DNA from 3 places in the Hyphomicrobium sp. B1 genome. Region 1 is predicted to be linked to each of the others. Evidence: predicted binding sites of a transcription regulator. Region 1 holds the regulator's gene; each other region holds the start of a gene.

Region 1 (3,252 bases):
CATAACTTGGCAAGCCTTTCCACCCGCCATTTGGTCTGGGTTCAATTATCCAAATGCCGCTCCAGGTGGCCCAAGCTCTATTGGACCAAAAGGCACCAGAACCATGCTCCCGGTGCTGATCCCAGAAGCTAACCTGCGTGAAGTGCTCGCTGGTAGAGCACGCATCCTTGCGTATGGCTGGACTGAATACGATGACATTTTCGCGCAAGTAGCCCATACGGATAGACATAGAACGGAGTTTTGCATGGAAGTTCTCGTGCGGCTCCAGCCTGGAGGCAGCGGGATGATCGTCAGCGATCGAACCCACACAGAGTACAACGGCGCTGAGCGCGAGTGCGGCCAGCGTTTTCGCGATGCGCAGAGACTGCGGCCCCGCCTTGCCGAGGCTGAAATCCTTGAACAGCCGGATACTTTGGTTGCAACCGCCACAACTGGACCGCGCCCCGAAACGACCGAAAACTAGCTTCTGGCGTTTGCGCCCTAATACCAGGGATTCACCTTCATGAATTCCGCTCAAGGCAACGACATCAGCGTATAGATGGAGGGCGGCCCAAGCCGCCAGTGCCCGCACGGCGCGCCCCCCTACACGCCCCCCCCCCCCAAATCATGATGCCATTCCCGCCATTTGCTGCTCTTCGGCACCACTGGCCGGAAAATTCAAACTGCGACACGACCTATTGACTTGCATGGGTTGCGGAACGAGACGAGAACGGTTAGGGTACATACACGATTTGTACTGTGAATGAGCGGGCGGTATTTCGGTGGTCAGCGTCTCAGCCCGCCGCGCTTGCCAGCCAGGAAAGGCTTGAGACGAACCGCTATGCTCACCGAAAAGCAGAAAGACCTCCTCCTCTTCATCCATGCGCGCATGCAGGAGCGCGGCGTGCCGCCCTCATTCGACGAGATGAAGGATGCGCTGGATCTCAGGTCGAAGTCCGGCATTCACCGGCTGATCACCGCTCTGGTGGAACGCGGGTTCATCCGCCGCTTGCCGCACCGGGCGCGGGCCATCGAAGTCATCAAGCTGCCGGACAATCAGGTTGGCTTGCCGTCCGCGGCACAGGGTGCCAGCACGGCCGCAGCACCGCAGCGGGGCTTCCAGCCAAGCGTGATCGAAGGCTCCGGTCCGCCGAAGACGAATGTGGCCACGCCGCCGCCGTCGCACGTCATTGACGCGCGGACGGTGTCGATCCCGGTCATGGGCCGCATCGCCGCCGGTACGCCGATCAGCGCCATTCAGAACCACACGCACGACATTGCGGTGCCACCCGACATCCTGACCAACGGCGAGCACTTTGCGCTGGAGGTCAAAGGCGATTCGATGATCGAGGCGGGCATCCATGACGGCGATACCGTCATCATCCGGCGCTGCAATACGGCGGAGAACGGCGATATCATCGTGGCGCTGGTCGAGGGCGAGGAAGCGACGCTGAAACGGCTGCGCAAGAAGGGCTCGACTATTGCGCTCGAAGCCGCGAACCCCGAATTCAAGACGCGGATTTTCGGACCCGACCAGATCGACATTCAGGGGCGCCTCGTCGGCTTGATGCGGCGGTATTGAGCGGCGGTTCGCCGCCATGCGTCGACCGAGCTAGAACGACGCGGCGCAGCGTCGATGGCTAACGACCGCTTTCGGCGTCCGGCTCAGTGAGATCTTCCGCTTCGAGTTCCGCCCCCTCACCCGGATCGACGTCGGCTGATGTGCGTGTTTCGGGTTCTGCTTCGGCCGTCCGGGCAGGTTCGGCAGCCGGGGCGCCCGCCGGGGGGGGCGGGGCCTGCAGAATACGGGGTTTCGGCAGCACTACCTGCTTTCGCTCCGGCGTCTCGCTCCAAGGTCGTTCGCCGCGATGGGCCGCGACCGTTTCAAGACGGATTTTGGGCTCCGGACTGTCGTTGCCGCGGTCGACGTAAAGGGCGTAAGCACCATTGCGCCAGCGATCGAAAACGTCGACGACCGTTCGCGGCACGGCGCAATTGCCGGGCTTGGGCGTATCGAGCACAAGCACGTCGGCGTTGAGGCAATCGTCGGTCACGGCAGCGGGATGGCGCGCGACCGCGACGGTCGCGCCTTTGACATGCGCGATGCAGCCGACAGCGTCGCAAGTAAAGCCTTCGCCGGTCTTGGCATCGCGCGCCGTTCGGGAATCGCCGTCGTATTCGAGCCAGCGGTCGAGGTCGTATTTCGTGCCCTTGCCCGGCATGGCGTCGAGCTTGCCCGAGTCATCGCGCACGGCGACAAGCAAACCTTTCTGTCCGACCAGAACATCAGGGCGCGGCATCCAAGGCGCAACAAGCAAACCGGCGCCGACAAGTGCAACGCCGAGAAGCCTGATCCGCGTCTGCCAAAGCAAAAACCAGATGCCGCCCGTGAGCATCAGCACGAAAGCCAGTTCAGGGATCGCTGGAATATGTCCGACAGCGCCCGGCAACGCGCCGACTTCGTTCGCACACCACGTCATGCCTTCGATGCCCCAGCCCATCAGCTTCAGGCCGAGCCATTCGAGGCCGAACGGCATCAGCACCATCGCGACGAGCGCCGCCGGCATGACGATCAGGTTGCAGATCGGAATGGCGATCATGTTCGCGAGCACGGCATACTGCTGGCTCTGGTGAAAATTATAGGCCGCGAACGGCGCGACCGCGACGCTTGCGATCAACGTCGAGGCGATGATCTCACCGAAGAAGACGACGACGCGCATGACGGGATGCGGCTTCTGCTCGCGATTGAACAGGCTGCTCAGAAATTCGTGCGAGGCGATCAGCGCGGTTACGGCGGCAAACGACATCTGAAAGCCCGCGTCGAGCAGGCTCTCGGGATAAGCCAACAGAATAAGGATCGCCGCGAGCGCGACGTTGCGCAACGCAAGCGCAGGGCGATCAATCAGCATGGCGCCGAAGATGATGAAGATCATCAGCGCCGAGCGCACGGTTGCGAACTGGCCTCCCGAAATCGCGAGATAGGCGACCGCGCTGATGATGCCGAGCGCAGCGGCGATCTTTTTGATCGGCATCGTCAAGGCGACACGCGGGATCGCAGCGAGGATCAGGCGGATCGAAAAGAAAACAGCGCCTGCTGCAATCACCATGTGCAGGCCGGAGATCGAGAGAATGTGAAACAGTCCGGAATTCTTGAACGCGTTGTTCGTCTCGGCACTGATGCCGCCGCGCTCGCCGGTGATGAGGGCAAGCGCGATTTCGCCGGTTTCGCCGGGAAGCGCCGCACGGATGCGCGCGGCGATTGCCTGGCGGATA
Region 2 (3,252 bases), 960 kb from region 1:
TTGCCGCAATCGGGCTGTCTGAAGGTGACGTGCACATCACCAATATCGTCTATTGGCGGCCGCCGGGAAACCGCACGCCGACGCCACAGGAAGCGCTCTCCTGCCGGCCGTTTCTCGAACGGCAGATCGAGCTTGTCGCGCCCAAGATGCTGGTCGCCGTTGGCGGCGCGGCGGCGAAGGAAGTGATTGGCGCAACGGAAGGCATCATGCGGCTTCGGGGCAAGTGGCGCGAGGTTAAAGTCGGGGAGCGAAAAATCCCGGCTATCGCCACGTTGCATCCGGCGTATCTGCTGCGAACGCCTGCCGCCAAGCAGCTCGCGTGGATGGATCTGCTACAAATCAAGTCGAAGCTTTAGACAACACAACGAGGCTTGCCATGGCCGGCATCGACGCCGAACGCCAATTCGTTCCCATCCGCATCGCAATCCTGACGATGTCGGATTCCCGCACGCTCGCGGAAGATACATCTGGCGCCTATCTCGAGCGCGCCATTGGCGAAGCGGGCCACGAACTCGCGGACCGCAAGCTTGCGAAAGATGACAAGGCGCAGATCCGCGGCATCGTGGAGGGATGGATCAATGACGCGTCCGTCGATTGCGTCATCACCACGGGCGGCACCGGGTTCACGGGACGGGATGTTACGCCGGAAGCGGTGAAGCCGTTGTTTGAGAAGGAGATCGAAGGGTTCGCGATCCTGTTTCACATGCTGTCGTATCAGAAGGTCGGCACGTCGACGATCCAGTCGCGCGCGTGCGGGGGCGTGGCGCGCGGGACCTATATTTTCTGTCTGCCCGGCTCGACGGGCGCATGCAAAGACGCCTGGGAAGGCATCCTGAAGCTCCAGCTCGATATGCGCCACAGGCCGTGCAATTTCATCGAAATCCTGCCGCGGCTCGAAGAGCATCGCACGTCGGCGTGAGACGGGCGCGCTTAAGCGCCGGTTTCGACCTTGCCCTGAAGACGCGCGATCATGCTGACCGGAATGCCCGCGCCGTACAGCATGTGACAGATCTGGTTGCGGAACGATCGCGAGAGGTAGCCGTCGCGCCGATAACGCTCCGCCGACGTCACGGCATTGGCATCGAGAATTGTGAGGCGCCGGCGTCCGATACGGCGCGCCAAGTCCAGATCTTCCATGATCGGCAGATTGCGGTAGCCGCCGACGTCATCGAACAGGCGGCGCGGGATCAGCAAGCCCTGATCGCCATAAGGCACGCGCAGGAGCTTACAGCGCAACTGCACGACCAGTTCGAGCAGCCGCGGCGCCAGGCCCTTGTCATCGAGACGGAACGTGAAGGCGCCCGCGGCCATCGACCGTTCGCCGAAATCGACGCGGCGCATGAACGACGTTGCACTTCGTTCCCAGCCGTCTTCCAAGACGGTATCCGCATTCAAAAAAAGGAGCCAAGGAAAGCGGGCGATTTCAGCGCCTTGGGCCAACTGGCCGCCGCGTCCGGGCGCGCTCTTGACGATGTCGGCCCCAGCCTGATCGGCTACCTCAGCAGTCTTGTCGGTCGACCCGCCATCGACGACGATGACCTGCTTAACGAGTCCGTCCACTGCCGCCGGAACCAGGGCAGATAGCGTCGCCGGTAACGTATGTTCAGCATTCCGAGCGGGAATGATTACTGAGATCATTCTCTTTTCCTGACACGTCAATCCGCGCACGGCAAGGCGCGCCACGTCGCGGGGCTTAACCAATCGCCATGGCACGGTTCGCTCTCCGCATGTTCTTTATTTGTTCCGCGCCGTGTGCTATTGGCTGAACATCCTCAGCAACGACCGCGAACAATGGCGCCCGACCGAGACCATCAAAACCCGCTTCCCGCCCCGCATGCCGTCGATACGGAGCGGCGGCGCGGGCGCGGCGCGCGGACGAATAAAACCGGACGGTTCGAAGCCGAGGTCCACGAAGCCTTCGACGACGGCTGGGAAAGCCTCGGCGATCTCGACGCCTTCAAGACCGAGGTGATCGAAGAAGCCGCAAAGTCGATCATCTCTCACAACGACAGCCCAGACGTTTCGTTTGAAAGCTCGATCAATCCGTATCGGGGGTGCGAGCATGGCTGCATCTATTGCTACGCACGTCCGAGCCATTGCTATCTGGGACATTCGGCGGGCCTCGACTTCGAAACGAAGCTCTATGCCAAGCCGAACGCCGCCGCTCTGCTGGAGCGTGAGTTCAAGAAGCCGAGCTACCGACCGCACACAATTGCGCTCGGCGGCAACACCGACCCTTATCAGCCCATCGAGCGGGAGCGGCGGATTACGCGCTCGATCCTGGAGGTGATGGCGCAGACCAACCATCCGGTCGGCATCATCACGAAGTCGGCGCTGGTGGCGCGCGACATCGACCTCCTGGCACCGATGGCCGAGAAAAATCTGGCGCGCGTCGCGGTGTCGATCACCACGCTCGACCGCCGCGTGGCGCGCGCGATGGAACCTAGGGCAGCAACGCCGTCAAAGCGTCTCGAAACCGTGAAGAAGCTCGCCGACGCCGGGATACCCGTCACAGTCATGGTCGCTCCGATCATTCCCGGGCTGACCGACCACGAGATCGAACCCATCCTGGAAGCGGCGCGCGAGGCCGGTGCCTGCAATGCTGGATATGTGCTTCTGCGCCTGCCGCTCGAAATCAAAGATCTCTTTCGCGAATGGCTGGCGGAAGAATTTCCAAACCGTGCCGACAGAGTCATTTCGCTTTTGCGATCGATGCACGGCGGGCGAGATTACACACCGGACTTCGGAGTGCGCCAAGTCGGGCGCGGACCATATGCGACGCAAATCGCGCTGCGCTTTCGGCTGGCCAAGAAGCGACTCGGTCTCGGCGAAGAACGAGTTGCCTTGCGAACCGATCTCTTCCTGCGTCCCGGTAACGGTGGACAACAGCTCTCCCTGCTTTGACAGCTTGTTCTGCGCGATGACCAAACTGGCGAATGAAAATCGCCGATTCGCGCATCAAGCCGACGTTCGAACTCGAAGCTGCCGAACATCAGCTCGGGTTTCGGCCGATCGCGGGCGTTGACGAAGCCGGGCGCGGCCCGTGGGCGGGACCGGTCGTTGCGGCGGCCGTCATTCTTGATCCAGATAAAATTCCGGCGAACATCGACGACAGCAAAGCGCTTGATGAAGAGTCCCGCGCCTATCTCTTCAATCGCATTATGAAGGTCGCCATCGTCGGCGTCGGCGTCGCGGAGGTCGATCGCATCGATCGCGACAATATTCTTGCCGCAACGCTGTGGGCGATGGCGC
Region 3 (3,252 bases), 1.4 Mb from region 1:
TGGAGACCGAAGTCCTTCGTCAGCAGGTTCCAGGCCAGCTCAATCGCGCGCTCTTTGAAGTAGTCGCCGAACGAGAAGTTGCCGAGCATCTCAAAGAACGTATGGTGGCGCGCCGTATAGCCGACGTTATCGAGGTCGTTGTGCTTACCGCCCGCGCGGACGCACTTCTGCGACGTCGTCGCCCGCGGAATAGCCCGCGTCTCCTGCCCCGTGAAAACGTTCTTGAACTGCACCATGCCTGCGTTCGTGAACATCAGCGTCGGGTCGTTGCGCGGAACGAGCGGCGACGACGGCACGATCTCGTGTCCGTTCTTGCCAAAGAAATCGAGAAACGAAGCGCGGATTTCGCTGACGCCAGCCATGTGGTGCTTTCGGCCTGATCTGGATAAAAAACATGTTCCGGGACACAGCCCCGAAACGGGTTAAGGCCGCCGTTGTAGCGGCGGCCCTGAGGCATGTCTAGGAAGGGGCGGTCCTTGCAGCAGGCCGTCCGCCTGCGGCGGAACGACAGACGCTGGCGGCCTCCATCTGCACCATCCGGCCGGCTTCCCGAAGGGAAGTCGGATGGCGCCACTCAAAGCCCTACCGCTTCGCCTTGGCGACTTTCTTCCCCGATTCGTCGGGGAGAACCCCGTCCTCGTCGGGTTCTTCGCCATCATCCTCGCCGGCTTCCGGATTGGCCAGCATCTTCTCGACGATGAGGCCGGCATTGGCCCGGATCGCCCGCTCGATCTCCGCCGCGACGCGGGGATTTTCCTTCAGGTACGTCTTAGCGTTTTCCCGGCCCTGGCCGATGCGGTCGCCATTATAGGACAGCCACGCACCCGACTTCTCGACCAGCCCTGCCTTGACGCCGAGATCGATCAGCTCACCGACCTTCGAGATGCCTTCGCCGTACATAATATCGAATTCGACCTGCTTGAAGGGCGGCGCCACCTTGTTCTTGACGACCTTGACGCGGGTCTGGTTGCCGACCGTCTCTTCGCGCTCCTTGATCTGGCCGATGCGGCGAATATCGAGGCGAACGGAGGCATAGAACTTCAGCGCGTTGCCGCCCGTCGTCGTCTCAGGGTTGCCGAACATGATGCCGATCTTCATGCGGATCTGGTTGATGAAGATCACCATCGTATTGGACTTCGAGATCGAGCCCGTGAGCTTCCGGAGTGCCTGGCTCATCAAGCGGGCCTGCAGGCCCGGCAGACTGTCGCCCATCTCGCCTTCGAGTTCGGCCTTCGGCGTCAGAGCGGCAACCGAGTCAACCACGAGCACATCGACGGCGCCCGAACGCACCAGCGTATCGGCGATTTCCAGTGCCTGTTCGCCGGTATCCGGCTGCGAAATCAGAAGATCCTCAACCTTGACGCCGAGCTTCTTGGCGTAGCCCGGATCAATCGCATGCTCGGCATCGACGAACGCACACGTGCCGCCCTTCTTCTGCGCTTCCGCCACAACTTGTAGCGCCAACGTCGTCTTGCCCGAGGATTCAGGTCCATAGACTTCGATGATGCGTCCCTTCGGCAATCCCCCGATGCCGAGCGCAATATCGAGCCCAAGCGATCCCGTGGAGATCGCTTCGATATCCAGCTTCTCATTGGCGCCGAGCCGCATGATCGACCCCTTGCCAAAGGTCTTGTCGATCTGCGCGAGTGCCTGCTCCAGCGCCTGCTTCTTGTCCATCTTGCCCCCTTCGAGCACAGTCAAGTCCGGCCGTTCCATGTCGTCACCCTCAATCCCTTATGGCAAGCGCCGCGCGCCATCAATTAAGGATAAACGTACACTTTTTGTTCCGCTTCTGTCAATCACGTTTTGTTCTCATTGTGGAGTCCCCGCGCCGAATTTTCTCACTCTTGCGCACATGTTTCCTTAGGGACAGCGCGTCGCGGCCTCTCGCGGCACTCTCCTGGCAACCCAAGCCGAAGGAGACAGCCCGTGTCCAAGTTGCTCGCAGTTCTGATTTCCATCGCCGTCGTCGCCGCGTCGTTCACATCAGCCGCCGAAGCCGGCCCCGGCCGCCGCCTCGGATTCTTTCTTGGCGGCATGGCGGCCGCCAGCATGCTCGCGCACGCCGCCGAAGAGCGCCGTCGTGAGGAAGCCTACGAGAGAATGCGCGCCCGCCGGGAAATCGCCGCCCGCGAACGTGCCCGCCAGCGCGCCATCGCCGCCGCGGCCGCCAAACGCGAGCGCGCCCGCCAGATCGCTCTGCAGAAACAGAAAGCGGCCCAGATCGCCGCTGCCGAGACTGCATCCCAATCCACGACGAGCGACGACAAGCCCGCGCTCAAAAAGGGCGACCGGCTGACCTCGGGCGACAGTACGCCTGCATCCACAACGGCCGACAGCTCAGCGCAGACAACGACAGTTGAAAAGACCCCGTCGAACGCTATCGAAACGTCATCGGCGACACCGAGCGCTCCGGCCGCCACGACCGTCACCTGCCGCAAATATTCGGCAGCTGCCGATAGTGTGATCGAGGCGCCCTGCCAGTAATTCTCATTCGCCCTTCACTCAAAAAACGCGGCTCGCCGTCCTTCGGCCGGGCCGCGTTTTTATGTTCAACACCCCAGCACGATTTGCAGACGTGTTCCGTCCGAAACAGCGGGAAAAATCGCGCTACTCCAAGATGCCTCCATCGCAAATTCGTGGGAGGCACCCATGCTCAAGATCTCGACCCTCATCGCCGTTCTGGTCGTCGCCAGCACCGTCGCATCGAACGCGGAAGCACACGGCATGGGCTCGTTCTACGCAAGCCCGTTCTTCCGCAACCAGGGCCGCCAGCCGGCCCAGCCCTGCGAGAAGGACAAGCGCCGCAATCTCGAAGAAGCCTTTGCGAGAGCGCGTGAAAAGCGGCTCGCCGAATTACGCGCCGAACGCGCACAGGCTGCGGCCCTTGCCTCAAAACGCGCCCGTCTCGCCGCAATCGCCCAGAAGAAAGCCGCGGCTCAAAAACAAGCTGCAAAGATTGCAGCCGCGCGAACCCAAACAATCGCCCAGCAAACGGCATCGACGGGCACCACAAACATCGCCAAGAAAAGCGATCTGCTGCCTGTCTCGACGGCCTCAAACGCAACCGCGACCGCAACGAAAACAGCAGCAGCCGCATCGCAAGTCTGCCGCCGCTATTCCGCCGCCACCGACAGCGTCATCGAAATTCCCTGCGACTAGCGCGTGCGATTGCCCCCCATCGCATCGCGACCGTGAGACGCGCCATAACCAGAACTTATGGCGCGTCTCTGGCCACTCTGGTTTAAGCCC

The links. Region 1 encodes LexA, which represses DNA repair genes until DNA is damaged. Its sites were predicted from a motif close to TGTTCNNNNTGTGTTCNG; they were not measured.
Region 2: RLW55_RS07630 (PA0069 family radical SAM protein) is a predicted target of LexA. The motif match lies at 1,729-1,746, and genes of this name have one in related genera.
Region 3: recA (recombinase RecA) is a predicted target of LexA. The motif match lies at 1,772-1,789, and genes of this name have one in related genera.

The regions. Positions count from the first base shown of each region.
Region 1 is NZ_CP134871.1:2,518,671-2,521,922, reverse strand. Features, by position in the region: gene RLW55_RS12070 (hypothetical protein) at 1-463, shown strand, start outside; gene lexA (transcriptional repressor LexA) at 821-1,561, shown strand; gene RLW55_RS12060 (ComEC/Rec2 family competence protein) at 1,620-3,252, opposite strand, start outside.
Region 2 is NZ_CP134871.1:1,561,147-1,564,398, reverse strand. Features, by position in the region: gene RLW55_RS07645 (uracil-DNA glycosylase) at 1-356, shown strand, start outside; gene moaB (molybdenum cofactor biosynthesis protein B) at 377-919, shown strand; gene RLW55_RS07635 (TIGR04283 family arsenosugar biosynthesis glycosyltransferase) at 931-1,638, opposite strand; gene RLW55_RS07630 (PA0069 family radical SAM protein) at 1,792-2,904, shown strand; gene RLW55_RS07625 (ribonuclease HII) at 2,937-3,252, shown strand, end outside.
Region 3 is NZ_CP134871.1:3,883,076-3,886,327, forward strand. Features, by position in the region: gene alaS (alanine--tRNA ligase) at 1-362, opposite strand, end outside; gene recA (recombinase RecA) at 583-1,716, opposite strand; gene RLW55_RS18520 (hypothetical protein) at 1,930-2,487, shown strand; gene RLW55_RS18525 (hypothetical protein) at 2,653-3,162, shown strand.